One region of the Prescottella sp. GW823-FHT02E09 genome, then DNA from elsewhere that is predicted to be linked to it. Evidence: predicted binding sites of a transcription regulator. Region 1 holds the regulator's gene; the other holds the start of a gene.
What was found. The regulator HspR, encoded in region 1, represses chaperone genes until heat shock. The targets are predictions, from matches to a motif close to ANNTGAGTNNNNNNNACTCANNT.
Positions count from the first base shown of each region.

Region 1 (7,377 bases):
CCACGCCGTGACCGCCGCGGTCATGCTGCGCGGCGCGGAACCGGGATCGGCGCCGAGCGGGTGCAGCGGCGCGACGACGACGTCGGGCCGGGGCGGCCTGGGCCGGTGCGGCGGTGCCGGCGCCGCCGTTGCCTCGTGTTCGCCGGAGATGTCCACGTCCGAATCGTATCCGCGCGCACGGTCCGGTCAGCGGGCTCGGAAAAATCGTCCGGCCGGGAACAAACCCGTGAGGCGGTCCGTTGACCATTTCGAGAACCTGAGCGTGAGGGGCTCAAGTTTTGGATTGACTTCGACCGGAGTCGGGATGCAAACTTGAGTCGGATACGCTCACCTGAGGTTCATCAGCTCAGTGTCGAGAAGAAAACCGCAGCTCGAGAGGCTGCGAAGAAGGAAAGTGAGGGATCACTATGGCTCGTGCGGTCGGAATCGACCTCGGGACCACCAACTCGGTCGTGTCTGTGCTCGAAGGCGGCGAGCCGGTAGTGGTCGCCAACGCCGAGGGCTCGCGCACCACCCCGTCCGTCGTGGCCTTCGCCAAGAACGGTGAAGTGCTCGTCGGTCAGCCCGCCAAGAACCAGGCGGTCACCAACGTCGACCGCACCATCCGCTCGGTCAAGCGCCACGTCGGCACCGACTGGACCGTGGAGATCGACGACAAGAAGTACACGCCGCAGGAGATCAGCGCCCGCACGCTGATGAAGCTCAAGCGTGACGCCGAGGCGTACCTCGGTGAGGAGATCACCGACGCCGTCATCACCGTCCCCGCCTACTTCGAGGACGCGCAGCGTCAGGCCACCAAGGAGGCCGGACAGATCGCGGGCCTCAACGTCCTGCGCATCGTCAACGAGCCCACCGCGGCCGCGCTCGCGTACGGCCTCGACAAGGGCGAGAAGGAACAGACCATCCTGGTCTTCGACCTCGGTGGCGGCACCTTCGACGTGTCCCTGCTCGAAATCGGCGACGGCGTCGTCGAGGTCCGCGCGACCTCCGGTGACAACCACCTCGGTGGCGACGACTGGGACGAGCGCGTCGTGTCGTGGCTCGTCGACAAGTTCAAGGCTCAGAACGGCATCGATCTGACCAAGGACAAGATGGCCCTGCAGCGTCTGCGCGAGGCCGCGGAGAAGGCGAAGATCGAGCTGTCCAGCTCGCAGAGCACCTCCATCAACCTGCCGTACATCACCGTCGACGCGGACAAGAACCCGCTGTTCCTCGACGAGCAGCTCACCCGCAGCGAGTTCCAGAAGATCACCTCCGATCTGCTGGACCGCACCCGCGCGCCGTTCCAGGCCGTGGTCAAGGACTCGGGCATCGCCGTCAAGGACATCGACCACGTCGTGCTCGTCGGTGGCTCCACCCGTATGCCGGCCGTCTCCGACCTGGTTCGTGAGCTCACCGGTGGCCGCGAGCCCAACAAGGGCGTGAACCCTGACGAGGTGGTCGCCGTCGGCGCCGCCCTGCAGGCCGGCGTCCTCAAGGGCGAGGTCAAGGACGTTCTGCTCCTCGACGTCACCCCGTTGTCCCTCGGTATCGAGACCAAGGGTGGCGTGATGACCAAGCTCATCGAGCGCAACACCACCATCCCGACCAAGCGCTCCGAGACCTTCACCACGGCGGACGACAACCAGCCGTCGGTGCAGATCCAGGTGTTCCAGGGTGAGCGCGAGATCGCCTCGCACAACAAGCTCCTCGGATCGTTCGAGCTGTCCGGCATCCCGCCGGCCCCGCGCGGCGTGCCGCAGATCGAGGTCACCTTCGACATCGATGCCAACGGCATCGTGCACGTGACCGCGAAGGACAAGGGCACGGGCAAGGAGAACACGATCAAGATCCAGGACGGCTCCGGTCTGTCCAAGGACGAGATCGATCGGATGATCAAGGACGCCGAGGCGCACGCGGAGGAGGACAAGAACCGCCGCGAGGAGGCCGAGGTCCGCAACCAGGCCGATTCGCTGGTGCACCAGACCGAGAAGTTCATCAAGGACAACGAGGACAAGGTGCCGGCCGACGTCAAGGAGAAGGTCGAGGCCGCGGTCACCGAGGTCAAGACCGCTCTCGCCGGCTCGGACATCGCCGCCGTCAAGGCTGCGGTGGAGAAGCTGTCCACCGAGTCGCAGGCCCTGGGTCAGGCGATCTACGACGCGCAGGCTGCCGACGCCGCCGCGTCCGGTGACGGCTCCGGCCCCGCCGACGACGACGTCGTCGACGCCGAGGTTGTCGACGAGCCGACCGATCAGGACAAGAAGTGACGGCGGAGAACCCCGAGCGCGAACCGGTGACCGCCGACGATCAGGTCGCGGACACTGTCGACGCCGCCACCCCGGCTGCCTCCGAGGAGGCAGCCGGGGCCGGTACGGCCGAGGCAGACGATCTGACCACGATCACCGCCGAACTCGAGAAGGCCAGCACCGAGCTGGGTTACGCGAAGGCGGAGATCGCCAACATCCGTCGTAACGCGCTGGCTCGGATCGATCGGGCCGTCGAGGACGAGCGGGTCGCGGTGGTCGGGAAGTTCCTCGACCTCGTCGACGATCTCGACCGGGCACGCGCCCACGGGGATCTGGAGTCGGGACCGCTGAAGGCGCTGTCCGACAAGCTCGCCGGTGTGCTCGACGGTCTCGGCCTGGAAGGGTTCGGCGCCGAGGGCGACGCCTTCTCCCCGGAGCTGCACGAGGCCGTGCAGATGGAGGGCGACGGTGACAACCCCGTCCTCGGGGCGGTGCTGCGCAAGGGCTATCGCCTGGGCGAACGAGTGCTCCGCACGGCGATGGTGACCGTCACCGACGGTGCGCCTGCAGCCGATGCGGCAGCCGAGTAGATAGACAGACAGCAGTGAGAGGAGGAGACGCCCAGTGAGCCAACGGGAGTGGATCGAGAAGGACTTCTACAAGGAACTGGGTGTCTCTTCCGGCGCCTCCGCCGACGAGATCAAGAAGGCGTACCGCAAGCTGGCCAGGGATCTGCATCCCGACGCCAACCCCGGTGACACCAAGGCGGAGGAGCGTTTCAAGACGGTCAGCGAGGCGCATGCCGTCCTCTCCGACCCCGCGAAGCGCAGGGAGTACGACGAGGCCCGCCGCTTGTTCGCGAGCGGCGGCTTCGGCCCCGGAGCCGGGTACGGCACCGGGGGTGGCGGTTTCGGTGGTGGCGGTTTCGACATCAACGACCTGTTCGGCGGCGGCGGTGGTGCCGCCGGCGGTGACGGCGGCCTCGGCGACCTGTTCGGCGGGCTGTTCAACCGCGGTGGCGGTGGCCGCGCCGCGGCGTCGCGTCCGCACCGCGGCAGCGACGTCGAGACCGAGACCACGCTCGAGTTCCGCGAGGCCGCACAGGGCGTGACGGTTCCGTTGCGCCTGACCAGTCGCTCGGCGTGCACCACGTGCCACGGCAGTGGTGCCAAGCCGGGCACCAGTCCACGGGTGTGCCCGCGCTGCAACGGAACCGGCGTCGTCAGCCGGAACCAGGGTGCGTTCGGTTTCAGTGAGCCGTGCGACGACTGCCGCGGCACGGGATCGATCATCGACGACCCGTGCCCCGACTGCCACGGCAACGGGGTCACCAACCGCACTCGCACCATCACCGTCCGGGTTCCCTCGGGCGTGAGTGACGGCCAGCGGATCCGCCTGGCGGGTCAGGGCGAGGCCGGGCTGCGGGGCGCGCCGTCCGGCGACCTGTACGTCACCGTCCACGTCCGTCCCGACAAGGTGTTCGGGCGCAACAACGACGATCTGACGCTGGTGGTTCCGGTCAGTTACGGCGAACTGGTGCTCGGCACCACACTGTCCGTGCCGACACTGGACGGCCGTGTGGGCGTGAAGGTTCCGGCCGGAACTGCGGACGGACGGATTCTCAGGGTGCGAGGGCGCGGTGTGCCCAAGCGCGGCGGAGGCGCCGGCGATCTGCTGGTCACCGTGAAGGTTGCGGTGCCGCAGAAGCTCGACGATCCCGCCACGGAGGCGCTCCAGACCTACCTGGAGGCGGAGAAGGCCAGCGGATTCGATCCGCGGGCAGGATGGGCCGGCGCCTGACCGGCGTGAACCGATCGAACGGGTGAACCATCATGAGCGACAAGGGACGCAAGGCGTCGGAGGTCCCCGCGGACCCCGATGCGCGGGTGTTCGTCATCTCGGTGGCCGCCGAACTGGCCGGCATGCACGCACAGACGTTGCGTAACTACGACCGGCTCGGCCTGGTCACCCCGCACCGCACCACCGGCGGCGGTCGGCGGTACTCGCCGCGGGACGTCGCGCTGCTGCGCGAGGTGCAGCGGCTGTCCCAGGACGAGGGCGTCAACCTCGCCGGCATCAAGCGGATCATCGAGCTGACCAACCAGGTCGAGGCACTGCAGCACCGCGTCGACGAGATGGCCGCCGAGATCGCCCGCGTCCACGCCAGCTACCGCCGTGACCTGGTGCCCATCCCGCGCAGCAACGCGATCGTCGTCTGGAAGCCGCGCAACCAGCGCTGACCGCGCCGTCCTACGGGCCCCATCCCCTGAACGGGAGTTCACGGCACGCATCGAACCCGATAGCGTGCCGTGAACTCCCGTTCGTGGCTCATACGGGGGCACCGGCGTCGCGCAGGACACGGGTGATCTGTGCGATGAGGGTAGGTCGGCCGTGGATCAGCTGTCGCGCCTTCACCCGGATCACCCGCGAGCGCTCCCACACCATGTCGGCGCGGCCGATGAAGCGACCACCGTCGCGGACCGTCACCTGAGTGTCGGGGCGGGGCAGGCCGGCGCGGACGAGGGCCAGCCGGGTGCGCGTCTCCCACGGCGACTCCGCTCCCTCGTCGGACTCCTCGATCACGCTGCGCAACTGGATGATTCCGCCTTCACCGGCATGTCGTTGCGTGAACTCCGAGAGCGACTCGCGTGTGATTCCCGCCGACTGGTACAGCGCTTCGACGGCTTCGACGGCTTCGACGGCTTCGACGGCTTCGACGGCTTCGGTCGCTCGGTCGAAATCGAGTCGTCGGCCCAGATCGAAGGCGGTACGCAGCGGAACGGCACGAGAATTCCAGTCATCCCGGCACCCTCGCGGCGTGCCCCGACGCCGATCGCACCCAGCAGGCTGCGGAGCCCCCGTCCGTGGACGGCGCCGACCCTGTGGACAACTCGCTGATCGACCCCCGAACGGGAGTTCACGGCACGCTGTCGGCCCGACAAGGTGGCGTGAACTCCCGTTCAGCGGTATCGCGGAGCGTCGCCCTCCCACCTCGCGGCCGGATCGGTTGACGTTACCCACATCACACCCCTATGCTCCCACTCAAGCAAGTGCTTGGTGAATCAAGCAAGTGCTTGATGGGAAGAGCTCGGTGGGCGTAAGTGCAGAGTGACGTGTCGGGGAGTCGCTCAGCAGGGGCTTGCCGAGCTCTTCCATGTCCAGGCAGGCCAAGCGAGCGCTTGGTTCTGTAGTGCGTAGCGGGTGTCCTAGGAGGGCAGTCATGAAGAGTCGGCGTCCAGTGTTCGTCGCGGCAGTTGCCGCGTCGGTCCTGACAGTTGCAGGGTGTGGCGGGGCGGAGTCGGCCGAGGCCGGCGGCGCCGATGCGCCGTACCGGGTCCTCGTCACCGGCGGCATCAGCGCCCAGGGCGTCCTCGCGGCGAACGCTCAGACTTCGATCCTCGCGACCAAGGCCGGCGTCGAGGTGCAGAACCAGGCCGGTGGCATCGGTGGTCGTCAGATCGAGTTGACGGTCGTCGACGACGCCGGTGATGCCACGATCGCGGTCACCAAGGTGCGCGAGGCCATCAACAAGCAGAAGCCGGACCTCGTCCTCAACTCCGGGCCGTCGTCCGTCGGCGCTGCAGTGCTGCCGATCCTCAAGCAGAACGACATCCTCTCGTTCAACGTTGCGCCCACGCCGGATTCGACGGATCCGTCGAAGTTCCCGCTGAACTTCGACCTCGCACCCGGTGCCGGCGACAACGCTCGCGGCATCGTCGGTCACGCGAAGGAGAAGGGCTACGACAATATCGGCGTCATCCACGGCAGCACCGCCTACGGCGAGCTGTTCGGCAAGGAGATGACCTCCGAGCTGGAGAAGTCCGGACTGAAGCAGGCCGGCAACGAGGAGTACGAGGCCACCGCGCTCGACATGACCGCGCAGCTGCAGTCCCTCAAGAACGCCGGCGCCGACGCGATCGCGCTGGATGCGTACGGCGCCCCGCTGGGCTACGTCCTGCAGAGCATGCAGCGTCTGGGCTGGGACGTGCCGCTGATCGGCAACACCTCGGTGTCCAGCACCAATCTCGTCGCCAACGAGCCCCCGAACGGTGTCCTCGGCACGCCCGAGGTGAAGAACCTTGTCTCGCAGGTCTTCACGAGCACCGTGTACGACCCGGACAACGAAGCCGTCAACAAGATGGTCGACACGATGGCCTCGCTGGGCACCATCTCGTCGACGCTGATCATCGCCGACAACTACGACGCGTTCCCGCTCGTGGCCGCTGCCGCCGAGAAGGCCGGCACCACCACCGACGCCGAGAAGCTCGCACAGGCACTCGAGACCGAAGAGGTCCAGAAGAACGCGAAGACGGCCTTCCTGTCTCGCTACAACTTCACCGCCGACAACCACGGCCCGAACCCGACTCAGGACGAGATGGAGTTCATCGCGCCCACCAAGGTCGTCAACGGCCAGTTCGGTAACCCGCAGGCATGAACTCGGTGATCTTCGTTCCGACGACGCACAGGAGGGCACCGCTGTGACGATTCTGTGGTCGGGGCTCGCCCTCGGCGCTGTCTACGTACTCGTCGCGATCGGGTACAACATCGTGTTCGTCTCGTCGAACACCTTCAACTTCGCGCAGGCGCAGTTGATGATGGTCGGCACGTTCGTGGCCTACACGGGCCTGGTGACGCTGAAGCTTCCGGTGCTGGTGGTGGCGGTGATGGCCACCGTGACGGTGATGATCCTCGCCGCGGTCGAGGAGTTGGTCGCGATCAGACCGGTCGCCGATCACCAGAACCAACTGGTGACGACACTGGGCGCGGCGACGTTGCTCAACGGTGCGACGCAGTTGATCTGGGGAAGCGAGCCGCTGACGGTTCCGTTCTTCGGGTCGAACGATCCGATCACCATTCTGGGGGGCCGGACGTATCCGGTCGAGATCGCGCTGCTGGTGCTGTCGATCGTGCTCGTGATCGGTCTCGGTCAGCTGAGCAAGCGGACCATGACCGGCCTGGCGCTCATGGGCGTGTCGGAGGACCGCGAGGCCGCGATGCTGCGCGGCGTCAACGTGCGGCGCATCGCGATGGGCGCGTTCGCGTTCTCCGGTGCGATCGCCGGTGTGCTCGGACTGTTCGTGGGCCCCAAGACGTTCGCGGTCGCCACGCTCGGCGCCGCACTGGCCCTCAAGGGCTTCGTGGCGTTGGC
Region 1 is NZ_JBXAJP010000007.1:377,653-385,029, forward strand. Features, by position in the region: gene AC1RIF_RS20085 (hypothetical protein) at 1-156, opposite strand, end outside; gene dnaK (molecular chaperone DnaK) at 408-2,249, shown strand; gene grpE (nucleotide exchange factor GrpE) at 2,246-2,818, shown strand; gene dnaJ (molecular chaperone DnaJ) at 2,853-4,028, shown strand; gene AC1RIF_RS20105 (heat shock protein transcriptional repressor HspR) at 4,061-4,468, shown strand; gene AC1RIF_RS20110 (hypothetical protein) at 4,557-4,811, opposite strand; gene AC1RIF_RS20115 (ABC transporter substrate-binding protein) at 5,449-6,663, shown strand; gene AC1RIF_RS20120 (branched-chain amino acid ABC transporter permease) at 6,707-7,377, shown strand, end outside.

Region 2 (7,377 bases), on a different contig from region 1:
GTCTGTGCTGTGGTCGTTCTGGGAGAGGGGCGGCATCTCGACACCGAACTGTTGGCCGGCTGGCTGCGGTCTCAGGGGGTGACGGCGGAGTACATGCCCGAGTACCTGGTCGCCGTCGATCGGCTGGCCATGGGGCCGGGTGGCAAGACGGATCGGCGGGCGGCGGCCGAAACCGCCGAGGCGCTCGTCTCGGGTGACGGCGGCGAACGGGGCGAACCGGCGGGTGTAACAGGTTCCAGTTCTGCTGAAATCCGGTTATCGTGTCGGTGACCCGGACCACACAGGCCGACCGTGGCGCGACCGGCGCTCGCAGCGCCGCGTCCGCGTCCGCGCGCGAAGAAGGAACACACATGACCGACGAGTTCACCGACGTTCTCCACCGCCCCCGCTACCTGGCGGACCTGCTCATCACCGCGCTGGATCGCAACGCGGACCGGCCGGCGCTCTACCTCGGAGACGTCGTGCTCACCGGCGGCCAGATGCGCGACCAGATCAGCTGTTTCGGGCAGGCGCTCGAATCGCTCGGCATCGGTAAGGGTTCCACCGTCGCGATGCTGTCGAAGAACCGTCCCGAGGTCCTCATCAGCGTCGGTTCGCAGATGATCCTCGGTTGCCGCAACACGGCGCTCGCGCCGATGGGCTCGGTCGACGACCACAGCTACATCCTGGGCGACGCCGAGATCGAGACATTGATCTTCGATCCGACCGCGTTCGAGGGCCGCGCCGCGGACCTGAAGGCCGCGGTGCCGTCGCTGAAGAACCTGTTTTCGCTCGGTCCGTCCGAGGTGGGCATCGACATCCTCGCGCTGGCCGCCACGTTCACCCCGCGGCCGCTGGTGGCAGCGGACGTCGACGGCGACGACCCGTCGAGCATGGTCTACACCGGCGGCACCACCGGCAAGCCGAAGGGCGTGGTCAACACGTTCCGCTCCGGTGTGACGCTGCCGCAGATCCAGATGGCGGAGTGGCAGTTCCCGGACGAGATGCGCTTCCTGGCCTGCACTCCGCTCTCGCACGCGGGCATGGCGTTCTTCGTGCCCACGCTGATGCGTGGTGGTTCGCTGGTCGTGCTGCCGGCATTCGAGCCGGGCGCCGTCCTCGAGGCGATCGAGAAGTACAAGATCACCTCGACGATGTTGGTGCCCACCATGATCTACATGCTGCTGGACCACCCGGATCTGCAGACCCGCGACGTCTCCAGCCTGCAGACGCTGTTCTACGGTGCCGCCGCGATGTCGCCGTCCCGCCTGCAGGAAGGCATCGCCGAACTCGGGCCGATCTTCTTCCAGTACTTCGGTCAGAGCGAGTGCGGCATGACGATCACCGTCATGCGCAAGGAGGAGCACGACCCGGAGAACGTCGAGCGGCTCGCGTCGTGCGGTCGCCCGGTCCCGTGGCTGGACGTGCGCCTGCTCGACGACGACCTGAACGAGGTGCCCCGCGGTGAGCTCGGCGAGATCTGCGTCCGCGGCCCGCTGGTGATGAAGGAGTACTGGAAGAAGCCGGACGAGACCGCCGAGGCTTTGCGCGGCGGCTGGCTCCACACCGGCGACATCGCCCGCGCCGACAAGGACGGCTTCCTCTACATCGTCGACCGCAAGAAGGACATGATCGTCACCGGCGGCTTCAACGTGTTCCCGCGCGAGATCGAGGACGTCATCTCCGGGCACCCCGCGGTCGCGAGCGTCGCGGTCGTCGGAGTGCCCGACGAGAAGTGGGGTGAGGCCGTCAAGGCGTGCGTCGTGCTGCGCGACGGTCAGACCGTCGAGGCCGCCGACCTCGTCGAACGCGTCCGGTCGGCAAAGGGTTCCGTGCACGCCCCGAAGTCGGTCGACTTCGTCGACACGCTGCCGCTCACCCCGCTCGGCAAGCTCGACAAGAAGGCGCTGCGCGCGCAGTTCTGGGAAGGCGCCGCGCGCTCGGTGTGACAAGCGCTCGGGATGACGAGAACGCCCGGCCGACGAGAATCCGTCGGCCGGGCGTTTCCGTGTCGGTGTTCGTCGGTCAGCTACCGACCACCGCGCCGAAGATCTTGCCGAAGTCGATGCCGTTGATCACGTCGCTGATCGACCCGGTCGGGTCGGTCAGGGACCCGAACATCGAGGTGCTGGCCGTGCTGACCGAGCCGAGGCCGGCCGAATCGAGGCTGCCGTTCGCCGACTCGACCGGGTTCTTGGCCCGCACCTTCACGCAGGCGCCGTTCGTCGGCCACTCCTGGCTGTTCCAGCCGACGGGCTTGGCCTGCACGCCGCTGACCAGTTCGGTACCGGCCTGGGCGTCGTCGGAGACGCGGTAGGTCATCTCGAGGATCGCGTAGTTGCCGCCGGTCATTTCCCAGTAGCCCTGGGTCTTTTCCCAGTACAGGTTCTTGGCGGGATCGTTGTTCAGTTCGGTCGGGCCCCACTTCTGGCCTCCGTTCACGTACCAGACGTTCAGCCGGGAGCCGTCCAGCGTCAGTGCCGGGTCGTGGAACTGCCCGATCTCCTTGAGCATCCAGATTCCGCTGCCCCGGCTCACCTTGGTCTGGTAGGTGACGGTGCCGCCGGGTGCGACCTCGGCCTTGTCGACGGTCTGCTGGACGACGATGCCGTCGGCGCTGAAGTTCTTGGTCTGCTGGCAGGTGGCTTCCTGGGCAGCGGCGGTTCCGGCGCCGAGGGAGACGGTCATGCCGGTGGCGATCATCGCGGCACTGGCGCCGGCGGCGGCAGCTCGTCGTAGCGTCGTACGGTTCACGGAAGAGCTCCATTCGATCGGGATTAGGTGTCGGCTGCTGCAGTCATCAGGACGCGTACCGCACCGCATCACCTGGAGCCGTACCCCCGAACGCGTCCTCGCTGACTATATGGACGCCCGTCCAGACCTGCAGGAGATTCGTTCATTTCTCGCCCGGCATTCCCGGCGCACCGCTAGTCGAGCGGGTCGAACCGGATGGCGTCGGCGGGGGTCCCGGTGGCGATCAGACGATCTCGCGTGGTCCGCACCATCGCGGGCGACCCGCACACGAGGACCTGGTGGTCGACGAACGCGCCGTGCTCGGCAACGACCTCGGCGAGCGTGCCCTCGAGCAGGTCGTCCTCGTGGAAGTTGACCGGGCCGACCTCGGCGACGATCCGGGCGTACCACTCGTCGTTCGTTCCGGGGTCGGTGACGTCCTCGACGACCGGAACCGTGGTGAGCCACGGCAGTTGCCGCGTCAGGATCCACAGCATGTCCGACGCGTACAGGTCGGCGGCAGTGCGGCCACCCACGAACAGGTACACCTGCGGCGGATTCTCGACCTGCGTGAGATCCAGGATGATCGAACGCAGCGGGGCGAGGCCCGTTCCTCCGGCCACCATCACGACGGTCGGCCCGTTCTCGTCGACCGTGAGTTCGCCGCGCGGCGTGGAGATCTGCCACTGGTCGCCGGGGCGCGTGTCCTCGACGATGCTGCGACTCACCCAGCCGCCGGGGACGGTGCGGACGTGGAACTCGAGCTTGCCGTCGAGCGACGGCGGCAGCGCGGGGGACAGGCGTCGGGGCAGGCGCGGATGCCCAGGCACGCTCACATCCACGTACTGTCCGGCTCGGAACGGCACGGACTCACCGATCAGGCGCACCACCGCGAGGTCGCGGCGCAGGCGGTGGTGTTCGACGACGGTTGCGGTCCAGGAGGGTTGCTGCATTCCGCCATTGTTCCCCGTTCGGGCAGCAGAATGTCAGCGCAGCGGATCGTAGGAGATCGCCGACGCCGGTGTGCCGGTCCGCTGCAATGCGTACGCGGTGGTCTTCACCATGGCCGGGGAACCGCAGATCTGCACCTGTCGGTCTGCCCAGGTTCCGAACTGGCCCACCACCCGGCCCAGCGGACCGAGGAGACGCTGGTGCAGTCCCGGTGGCGGTTCGGGGCTGGGATACGGGTGCCACCAGGGGTTCTCGGCTTCCTCGGTCACCGGCACGACCGTGAGCCACGGGTTGCTGAGCGACAGGTGCCACAGCGTCTCGATGTCGTACAGGTCGCACGGGTACGTGCCGCCGACGAACAGGTGCACCCGCGGGTTGACGCCGCGGTGAGCCATGTCCATGATCTGTGCGCGCAGCGGGGCGAGTCCGGTGCCGCCGGCGATCATCAGCACGTCCTTCCCGGACTCGCGGTCCACGTGGAGACCGCCGAGTGGGGAGCTGAGCTGCCAGCGGTCGCCGACCGCGGTCTCGTTGACCATCGCGGGGCTCACCCACCCGCCGGACACGCGTCGGACATGGAACTCGAGCTGCCCGAACGGGTTGGTCGGCATCGCCGGTGACAGGTACCGCCACATCTGCGGCCGCTGCGGGATCTGCACGCTCACGTACTGGCCGGCGGCGTACGGGATCGGCGAGTCGCACTCGAGCCGGATGACCGCGAGGTCCCGCAGCACCCGCTCGTGGCTGACGACGGTCGCCCCCCACAGCGCCGGGAAGTCGTCGGCGTCGGCCGCGTCGGACATCGTGGTGGTGATCAGCGCGATCAGCTCCCGCCACGCGGCGTCGCTCTCCGGGCTCCACGGCTCGTCGGAGTCGACGTCACGCACCGCGTCGAGCAGCGCGTTGCCCGCCGCGGCGTAGTGCTCGCGCTCCACGCCGTACTTGCGGTGGTCGCGGCCGAGTTGGGCGAGGAACGGCAGCAGCCGATCGGTGTCGTCGAGGCCGCGCACGATGAACTCGACCGCCGAGACGAGCTTGGCGCGCTGCGCGTCCATGCCGGCGGGGAACAGCGACCGGCATTGGGGCAACCGTCCGAAGAATTGGGTGTAGAAGGTGCGGGCGAAGCGGTCGCGGTGGTCCGGGGACGTGGTGACGGTAGTGAAAAGTGAGCGGATGAGCCCGATCTCGGCCGTGTCCACGTCGTCCTCCCTCGCGTGTTCCGTGGCCCGGGCGTGGGAAACCGACCGGCACCGCCTACCAGTGTGCACGGGATGTCCCGCCGCGCTGCTGACGGGTGGTGACCGTAGAAACTTGAAGTTGAGCGGAACAGACTCAAGGTTTCGTTCGTTGAGGAGAACGACAGCCGCGCGGAAATCCTCCGACACGGCACAATGATCTTGTTCGTTCGTCGCAAGGAAGGTGACCAGTGGACTCGTTCTCTCCCACCACCAAGACCCAGGCCGCGCTGACGGCTGCGCTGCAGTCGGCGTCGGCGGCGGGCAACCCCGACATCCGTCCCGCACACCTGCTGGTCGCGCTGCTCGACCAGACCGACGGCATCGCCGCGCCGCTGCTCAAGGCCGTCGGCGTCGATCCGACCATGGTGCGGCACGAGGCCCAGGTCCTGGTCGACCGGCTACCGCGGGCCACCGGTGCCACCACGCAGCCGCAGCTCGGACGCGAGGCGATCGCGGCGATCACCGCCGCGCAGCATCTGGCGACGGAGTTGGACGACGAGTACGTCTCCACCGAGCACGTCATGGTGGGTCTCGCTGGGGGACTGGGTCGCTCCGCAGGCTCCGCTCCTGCCGGAGACTCGGACGTCGCCAAGCTCCTCGTCGGCCACGGTGCCACCCCGGAGGCGCTGCGCGACGCGTTCACCGCCGTCCGCGGCAGTGCCCGCGTCACCAGCCCGGACCCGGAGGGCACCTATCAGGCGCTCGAGAAGTACTCGACCGACCTCACCGCGCAGGCCCGCGAGGGCAAGCTCGACCCGGTCATCGGCCGCGACACCGAGATCCGGCGCGTCGTGCAGGTGCTGAGCCGTCGCACCAAGAACAACCCGGTGCTCATCGGCGAACCCGGCGTCGGCAAGACCGCGATCGTCGAGGGCCTCGCGCAGCGCATCGTCGCCGGCGACGTCCCGGAGTCCCTGCGGGGCAAGACCGTCATCTCGCTCGACCTCGGGTCGATGGTGGCCGGTGCCAAGTACCGCGGTGAGTTCGAGGAACGGCTCAAGGCCGTGCTCGACGACATCAAGAACTCGGCCGGCCAGGTCATCACCTTCATCGACGAGCTCCACACCATCGTCGGCGCCGGCGCGACCGGCGAGTCGGCGATGGACGCCGGCAACATGATCAAGCCGATGCTCGCCCGCGGCGAGCTGCGGCTGGTCGGCGCCACCACGCTCGACGAGTACCGCCAGTACATCGAGAAGGACGCCGCGCTCGAGCGTCGCTTCCAGCAGGTCCTCGTGGGCGAGCCGTCGGTGGAGGACACCGTCGGCATCCTGCGCGGACTCAAGGAGCGGTACGAGGTGCACCACGGTGTGCGCATCACCGACTCCGCGCTCGTCGCCGCCGCGACCCTGTCGGACCGCTACATCACCTCGCGCTTCCTGCCGGACAAGGCCATCGACCTCGTCGACGAGGCCGCGTCGCGTCTGCGCATGGAGATCGACTCGCGTCCCGTCGAGATCGACGAGGTGGAGCGCGTGGTGCGTCGTCTCGAGATCGAGGAGATGGCGCTGACGAAGGAGACCGACGCGGCATCCAAGGAGCGGCTCGAGAAGCTGCGCGAGGAACTCGCCGACCATCGGGAGAAGCTCCGCCAGCTCACCGCCCGATGGCAGAACGAGAAGAACGCCATCGATTCGGTGCGCGAGGTCAAGGAACAGCTCGAGGCGCTGCGCGGCGAGGAGGAACGCGCCGAACGCGACGGCGACCTCGGCAAGGTCGCCGAGCTTCGCTACGGCCGGATCCCCGAGCTGCAGAAGCAACTCGATGCCGCGGCCGCCGCATCCGACGGCGCATCCGACGGTGCCGTCATGCTCAAGGAGGAGGTGGGTCCCGACGACGTCGCCGACGTCGTGTCCGCGTGGACCGGCATCCCCGCCGGCCGCATGATGGAGGGTGAGACCGCCAAGCTGCTGCGCATGGAGACCGAACTCGGCAAGCGCGTGGTCGGGCAGGCGGACGCGGTGCAGGCGGTGTCGGACGCGGTGCGCCGCGCCCGGGCCGGCGTCGCCGACCCCAACCGGCCCACCGGCTCGTTCCTGTTCCTCGGTCCCACCGGCGTCGGCAAGACCGAGCTCGCGAAGGCGTTGGCGGAGTTCCTGTTCGACGACGAACGCGCGATGGTGCGGATCGACATGTCCGAGTACAGCGAGAAGCACTCGGTGGCGCGGCTCGTCGGTGCGCCCCCCGGCTACGTCGGCTACGAGTCGGGCGGACAGCTCACCGAGGCGGTGCGCCGCCGGCCGTACACCGTCGTGCTGTTCGACGAGGTCGAGAAGGCGCACCCGGACGTGTTCGACATCCTGCTGCAGGTGCTCGACGACGGCCGCCTCACCGACGGTCAGGGCCGCACGGTCGACTTCCGGAACACGATCCTGATCCTCACCTCCAACCTGGGTGCCGGCGGCGATCGTGAACAAGTGATGGCGGCGGTGCGCGCGGCGTTCAAGCCGGAGTTCGTCAACCGGCTCGACGACGT
Region 2 is NZ_JBXAJP010000018.1:13,196-20,572, forward strand. Features, by position in the region: gene AC1RIF_RS27240 (AMP-binding enzyme) at 1-270, shown strand, start outside; gene AC1RIF_RS27090 (AMP-binding protein) at 351-1,928, shown strand; gene AC1RIF_RS27095 (hypothetical protein) at 2,005-2,733, opposite strand; gene AC1RIF_RS27100 (FAD-binding oxidoreductase) at 2,907-3,665, opposite strand; gene AC1RIF_RS27105 (FAD-binding oxidoreductase) at 3,699-4,862, opposite strand; gene clpB (ATP-dependent chaperone ClpB) at 5,090-7,377, shown strand, end outside.
Region 2: the regulator HspR is predicted to act here: its motif matches at 4,979-5,001, upstream of clpB (ATP-dependent chaperone ClpB).